One region of the Variovorax sp. dw_954 genome, then DNA from elsewhere that is predicted to be linked to it. Evidence: predicted binding sites of a transcription regulator. Region 1 holds the regulator's gene; the other holds the start of a gene.
The links. The regulator HrcA, encoded in region 1, represses chaperone genes, less so after heat shock. The targets are predictions, from matches to a motif close to TTAGCACTCNNNNNNNNNGAGTGCTAA.
Positions count from the first base shown of each region.

Region 1 (3,404 bases):
CCGCGCGCTGGTTGGCCACGAAGTGCCGGCCCACCGACACGCTCAGTTCAACCATGCCGGAGGTCGCGCCGCGATTCACCACCACGTCGTTCATCGCGTAGGCGGTGAAGACGACCTGCCCGTCGCGGAACACCTGCGCATGCATCATGCTGCGATGGTCTTCCTCGAATTCGCCGGCCAGCATCGGGATCAGCGTGGCCTGGTAGTTGTCGAGCGGAATGTCGGTGATGAAGCCGAGCCGGCCGCGGTTGATGCCGATCAGCGGCAAGCCATGGCGGGCCAGCTGGCGTCCGACGCCCAGCATGGTGCCGTCGCCGCCCACCACGAGGCCCAGGTCGCATTGCTCGCCGATCTGGTCCAGCGTGAGGGCACGATAGCGGCCAGAACCGGCCGATTCGTCGGCCGACTGCTCCACCACGACTTCGCAGCCTTGGCTCTCCAGAAAGGTGGCGATCTCGCAGGTCACGCTGTCGGGTGCATCGGCCTGCGCGCGGACGCCGGACGCCTGGTATTTGCCAATAAGGGCGACGTGCCGGAAGCGAGGGGTCATGACCAAATTACAACATTAAAATTGCCAGATGTTGGACGACCGCGCCAGGCTACTGCTGAAGACTCTGGTTGAACGCTATATCGCGGACGGCCAACCCGTGGGCTCTCGCACCTTGTCGCGAACGCCGGGGCTGGAGCTTTCGCCAGCGACCATTCGCAACGTGATGTCCGACCTCGAAGAGTTGGGCCTGATCGCCAGTCCGCATACGTCCGCCGGACGGATTCCCACGGCGCGCGGCTATCGGCTCTTCGTCGACACCATGTTGACCAGCCGGCGTGAACCTTTCACGACACCGCCACTTTCGCCGGACCAGCCGCAGAAGGTGATCGCCAATGCGGCGCAGCTGCTGTCGAACCTTTCGCATTTCGTGGGCGTCGTGATGGCGCCACGGCGGCCGTCGGTGTTCCGGCACCTGGAGTTCATGCGGCTGTCGGACCGTCGCCTGCTGGTGATCATCGTGTCGCCCGATGGCGACGTGCAGAACCGCGTGATCTTTCCGGAGACGGACTACACCCCATCGCAACTGATCGAGGCGTCCAACTACATCAACACCCACTTTGCCGGCTTGTCGATCGAGCAGGTCCGCGATCGGCTTCAATCGGAAGTGGAAAAGCTGCGCGGCGAGATCGCATCGCTGATGCAGGCAGCCGTGGTCGTGAGCAGCGAGGTGCTGACCGAGGCGCAGGATGAAGTCGTGGTGTCGGGCGAGCGCAACCTGCTGTCGGTCAGCGACTTCTCCAGCGACATGGGCCAGTTGCGCCGCGCGTTCGACCTGTTCGAGCAGAAGGCGCAACTCATGCGGCTGCTGGATTCGTCGAGCAGGGCCGAAGGCGTGCGCATTTTCATCGGCGGCGAGAGCCAGCTCGTGCCCGTCGAGGAGCTCTCCGTGGTCAGCGCCAACTATGAAGTCGATGGGCAGGTCGTCGGCACGCTCGGCGTGATCGGGCCGACGCGCATGCCCTATGAACGCATGATCCAGATCGTCGACATCACGTCGCGACTGGTGAGCAATGCGTTAAGCGGACGCAAGTAATCCAGAAGGCCACGGGGCGCCGACTAGAATCCCGGCCGCGCGGGCCGTTAGCTCAGTTGGTTAGAGCAGAGGACTCATAATCCTTTGGTCGTTGGTTCAAGTCCAACACGGCCTACCAGTCCGGTCTTGCGGGACTGCGCAGGAAGGCATTTACGAAATCATTTCGCCCTGTTGGGAATGTCATGAAAAGTACATGCTATAATCGCAAGCTGTGCGGCTGTAGCTCAGTTGGATAGAGTACTTGGCTACGAACCAAGGGGTCGTGGGTTCAATTCCTGCCAGCCGCACCACTCTTCAAAAGCCCTCAACGAAAGTTGAGGGCTTTTTCTTTTTGCGCGGCAACTCAGCCCTTGGGGCTGGTGTTCACCATGGCCAAAGGGGCAAGGCTTTTACTTAGCATGGCGCCATGAGCAAAGCATTCACCAAAGAGTCGGACGCCGACGACGACGATGGCGCGGACGGCGGGTTGCCGCCGCTGCCGCCAGGCGGCAAGAACTACATCACGCCGCAAGGCTATGCACGGCTGCGTGACGAGTTGCTCAGCCTCATGGACGAGGAGCGGCCGAAGGTGGTCGAGGCGGTGCATTGGGCGGCAAAGAACGGCGATCGGTCCGAGAACGGCGACTACCTCTATGGCAAGAAGCGGCTGCGTGAAATCGATCGCCGCATCCGCTTCCTGACCAAGCGGCTCGAAGTGGCCGAGGTGACGGACCCGTCCGTGCATCACGGCAGCGACCAGGTCTTCTTCGGAGCGACAGTGGAATACGCCGATCCCGCGGGCGAGGAGCGCAGCGTCACCATCCTCGGCATCGATGAAGCCCAGAGCCAGCAAGCGCAGGTGAGCTGGATTTCGCCGATTGCCCGGGCGCTGCTGAAGGCGCGCGAGGGCGATGTGGTGAAGCTCGTCACGCCGCGTGGCGCGCAGGAGATCGAAGTGCTGTCGGTGCGCTACCCGGCGCCCGGTGCGCTCGGGTCGGCCGAATAGGGCGCGGGCACCACGCGGTTCGCGACCAGCACCGACGGCGTCCGCTTCACGGCGCGCAGCACCAGGTCGAGATGCGCGCGGTCGCGCACCGCGATCACGAAGCGCAGGTCGGTCGAATCCTGCGGCGTCTCATCGGCCATCTCGACATGCGTGATGTCGGCCTCGGCCTCGGCCAGCGTGGCTGCCACGCGGGCCAGCACGCCCTTGTCGTTGCGCACCGTCACGACCACGCCGGTCTCGAAGGCGCGGACCGGTTCCTCGGCCCACTCGACTGCGAAGAAGCGTTCGCTGTCGCGGTGCCGCAGGCGCTGGCCGACGCCGCATTCGTCGGTATGCACGACGAGCCCTTCGCCGTGGCCCAGGTAGCCGACGATGTGATCGCCTGGAATGGGCCGGCAACACAGCGCGAAGCGAACCGACGAGTTCTCGCTGCCGTCGAGCGTGACACCGCCTTGCGAGACGGTCTCGTGCGCGGTGAAGCGCTCGCGCGTGAGCAGCAGGGCATCGGGCTTCTCGCCGCGCTCGGACAGCAGGAACATGAGGCGCTTGGCGACGATGCTCGCAATGCGTCGGCCCAGGCCGATGTCGGTCATCAGCTCGGAACGCGAGCGGTTGGCCGTGAAGCGCAGCAGCTTTTCCCAGATGACCTGGTATTCGCCATCGTCCGGCGGCACTTTGTTGCGGCCCTCGGCGCGCAGCGCCTGCGCCAGCAGCTTCTCGCCGAGGCCTTCCGATTCGGCATGGGCCAGGGTCTTGAGGTAGTGGCGGATCTTCGATCGTGCGCGGCCGGTGCGAACAAATCCCAGCCAGGCCGGATTGGGCGTCGAGACGGGCGC
Region 1 is NZ_JAAVVD010000006.1:176,873-180,276, reverse strand. It holds gene HB681_RS12260 (NAD kinase) at 1-550, opposite strand, end outside; gene hrcA (heat-inducible transcriptional repressor HrcA) at 579-1,583, shown strand; tRNA gene HB681_RS12250 (tRNA-Ile) at 1,625-1,701, shown strand; tRNA gene HB681_RS12245 (tRNA-Arg) at 1,797-1,873, shown strand; gene greB (transcription elongation factor GreB) at 1,990-2,568, shown strand; gene HB681_RS12235 (bifunctional (p)ppGpp synthetase/guanosine-3',5'-bis(diphosphate) 3'-pyrophosphohydrolase) at 2,532-3,404, opposite strand, start outside.

Region 2 (3,404 bases), on a different contig from region 1:
AGTGGCGACCATGTGGTCGTCAGCGACGTCACGTACGAGGCCGTCGCCCGCCTGTTCCGCGAGTTGCTTCCGCAGCGGTACGGCATCGAGGCGACCTTCGTGGACATCAGCGACCTCGCCGCGGTCCAGGCCGCCATGCGGCCGAACACGAGGCTCGTGCACGCGGAGACCATTGCCAATCCGACCACCAAGGTGGCCGATGTCCGGGCGCTTGCCGCCATCGCCCATGCGCGGGGCGCCATGCTGTCGATCGACGCGACATTCACGCCGCCCCCGATGTTCCGGGGTCTGGAACATGGGGCGGACTTCGTTGCGCATGCGCTGACAAAGTACATCAACGGGCATGGCGATGCGATGGGTGGCGCCGTGATCGGCCGCGCGGAGTTGGTTCGCCAGTTGAAGAACGACGCTCTCGTCGACGTCGGGGGCTCCATCTCGCCCTTCAATGCGTGGCTGATCATGCGCGGCTCCGTCACGCTGCCGCTGCGCTTGTCGAAGCACCTGTCCACGGCGCAGAGGGTGGCTGATTTCCTGGACCGGGACCCTCGCGTCGCGTTCGTGGCATTCCCTGGACTGACATCGCACCCGCAGCATGACCTGGCGTCACGCCAGTTCGAAGGATATGGCGCAGTCATGGCCTTTGCCGTCGACGGCGGGCCCGAACTGCAGAACCGCTTCGTGGCGAACCTGCGCCTGATCGTCTCGGCGGTGTCCCTCGGCCACGATGTTTCCCTGATCGTGCACGTCGGAAAGAATGCGCGTCGCGGCTCCAGCGCCTATCCGGACGCGTTCCAGACCTACGGTCACATGCGCCTGTCGATCGGGCTGGAGGATCCGGCGGATCTCATCGCGGATATCAAGGCAGCGCTTGACGACACACTGGGGCCGGTGGTCGCCTGAAGATGGCGCGGGACGCTGCGCCTAAGGAATCACCTCGTCCGCGCGAATGAGAAGCGAGGTCGGGATCGAGAGGCCGAGGCTGCTGGCGGTGCTCATGTTGATCGTCAGGTGGTAGCGCTTGGGTTGCGCCACGGGCAGGTCGGCGGGCTTGGCGCCCTTGATGATGCGGTAGACGTAGTCCGCCGCCAGAGCCATGTTCTCGCCGGCGTCCGCGCCGTACGACAGCAGGCCGCCCGCGCGGACTTCGGCGGCATATTCGTAGACTGCGGGGATGCGCTGCATTGCCGCGTAGTCGATCACGCGCTTCCGATTGAGGATCGTGAGGGCGTCGGTGATCATCATCACGGCGTCGGGCCGTGCCTTGTTCATGGCGGCCAGCGCCACGTTGAAATCGTCCGGCTCGCGCACTGGCAGGGGATCGATCGCTACGCCCAACACCGGCGCGGCCTTCTCGATCGAGTGAAAGCGCAGCGTCATCGCGCCGTCGCCGGCGTTCCAGAGCACCGCCACGCGCTGGGCGCGGGGAACGAGTTCCTTCACGAACTCCAGCCGCTTGGCGCTCAGCACTGCCGCCGGGTCGTCGATGCCCGTGATGTTGCCGCCCGGATGGGCGAGACTGGCCACCAGGCCCGTCTCGACCACGTCGCCGGCGTTGATGACGACCACCGGCACCGTCTTCGTTGCCTGCTTGGCCACTGCCGCGGGGGGTCCCCCCACCGTCACGATGGCGTCGACCTTGAGCGCGACCAGTTCCGCGGCCAGGCCCGGCAACTGCTCGGGGTGCCCCTGGGACCAGCGGGCCTCGTAGACGATCCGCCTGCCGTCGGCGCTGCCTGCAGCGTCCAGTGCGTTTCGCAACGGCGCCGGAGCCAGGCCGTCGGGGGGCCGCGGGCCTCCCGACAGGAATCCGATTCGACGGATCTGCTCCCCGGATTGCGATGCGCTGACGAGCGGCACGCCGAGCGCGATCGCTGCAAATGCCGCCTTCGTCCATCCGCGTCTGTCGATCATTCGCACCACCTTTCTGCCGGGTAGGGGGAGCGCCCGGCCATCATGCCACGGAGTACGCGCGTTCCAACGTACTGGAGCCACGGCGGCGAAAGCCCCTTCCAGCCCCTTGAAACCGCAAAAAATGCCCTTATCATTAGCACTCGCTCAAGGTGAGTGCTAACAGCACCCCTTTGGGTCGATCGGCAGCCGGCAACCTCGCTGGCGCCCGGATTCAACCCCGTTTCTATCCATATCAGGAGATGCAATTGAAACTTCGTCCTTTGCACGATCGCGTGATCGTCAAGCGCATTGAAAGCGAAACCAAGACCGCCTCGGGCATCGTCATTCCCGACAACGCCGCCGAGAAGCCTGACCAGGGCGAAGTGCTGGCCGTCGGTCCTGGCAAGAAGAACGACAAGGGCGAACTGGGCGCGATGAGCGTCAAGGTCGGCGACCGCGTCCTGTTCGGCAAGTACAGCGGCCAGACCGTCAAGGTCGATGGCGACGAGCTCCTCGTCATGAAGGAAGACGACCTGTTCGCAGTCGTCGAGAAGTAATCAACCCATCCTCATTGGAGTAAACAAACATGGCAGCAAAAGACGTAGTCTTCGGCGGCGAAGCCCGCGCACGCATGGTCGAGGGTGTCAACATCCTGGCCAACGCAGTCAAAGTGACCCTGGGCCCCAAGGGCCGCAACGTGGTGCTCGAGCGTTCGTTCGGCGCCCCGACGGTGACCAAGGACGGTGTGTCCGTCGCCAAGGAAATCGAACTCAAGGACAAGCTCCAGAACATGGGCGCCCAGCTCGTGAAGGAAGTGGCCTCCAAGACCAGCGACAACGCTGGTGACGGCACCACGACCGCCACGGTCCTGGCACAAGCCATCGTTCGCGAAGGCTTCAAGCTGGTCGCAGCGGGCATGAACCCGATGGACCTGAAGCGCGGCATCGACAAGGCTGTCACGGCCCTGGTCGCCGAGCTGAAGAAGGCTTCCAAGCCCACCACCACGTCGAAGGAAATCGCTCAAGTCGGCTCGATCTCGGCCAACAGCGACGAAACCATCGGCAAGCTCATCGCTGACGCGATGGACAAGGTCGGCAAGGAAGGCGTGATCACCGTTGAAGACGGCAAGTCGCTCGACAGCGAACTCGACGTCGTCGAAGGCATGCAGTTCGACCGCGGCTACCTGTCGCCCTACTTCATCAACAACCCGGAAAAGCAATCGGCGATCCTGGAAAACCCGTTTGTCCTGCTCTTCGACAAGAAGATCAGCAACATCCGTGACCTGCTCCCGACGCTGGAACAAGTCGCCAAGGCTGGCCGTCCGCTGCTGATCATCGCCGAAGAAGTCGAAGGCGAAGCCCTGGCTACTCTGGTCGTGAACACGATCCGCGGCATCCTGAAGGTCGTGGCTGTCAAGGCTCCTGGCTTCGGCGACCGCCGCAAGGCCATGCTGGAAGACATCGCCATCCTGACGGGCGGCAAGGTCATCGCCGAAGAAGTCGGCCTGACGCTCG
Region 2 is NZ_JAAVVD010000001.1:488,209-491,612, reverse strand. It holds gene HB681_RS02180 (aminotransferase class I/II-fold pyridoxal phosphate-dependent enzyme) at 1-900, shown strand, start outside; gene HB681_RS02175 (ABC transporter substrate-binding protein) at 922-1,911, opposite strand; gene groES (co-chaperone GroES) at 2,157-2,447, shown strand; gene groL (chaperonin GroEL) at 2,477-3,404, shown strand, end outside.
Region 2: a site for HrcA is predicted at 2,045-2,071, ahead of groES (co-chaperone GroES). Genes of this name have one in related genera too.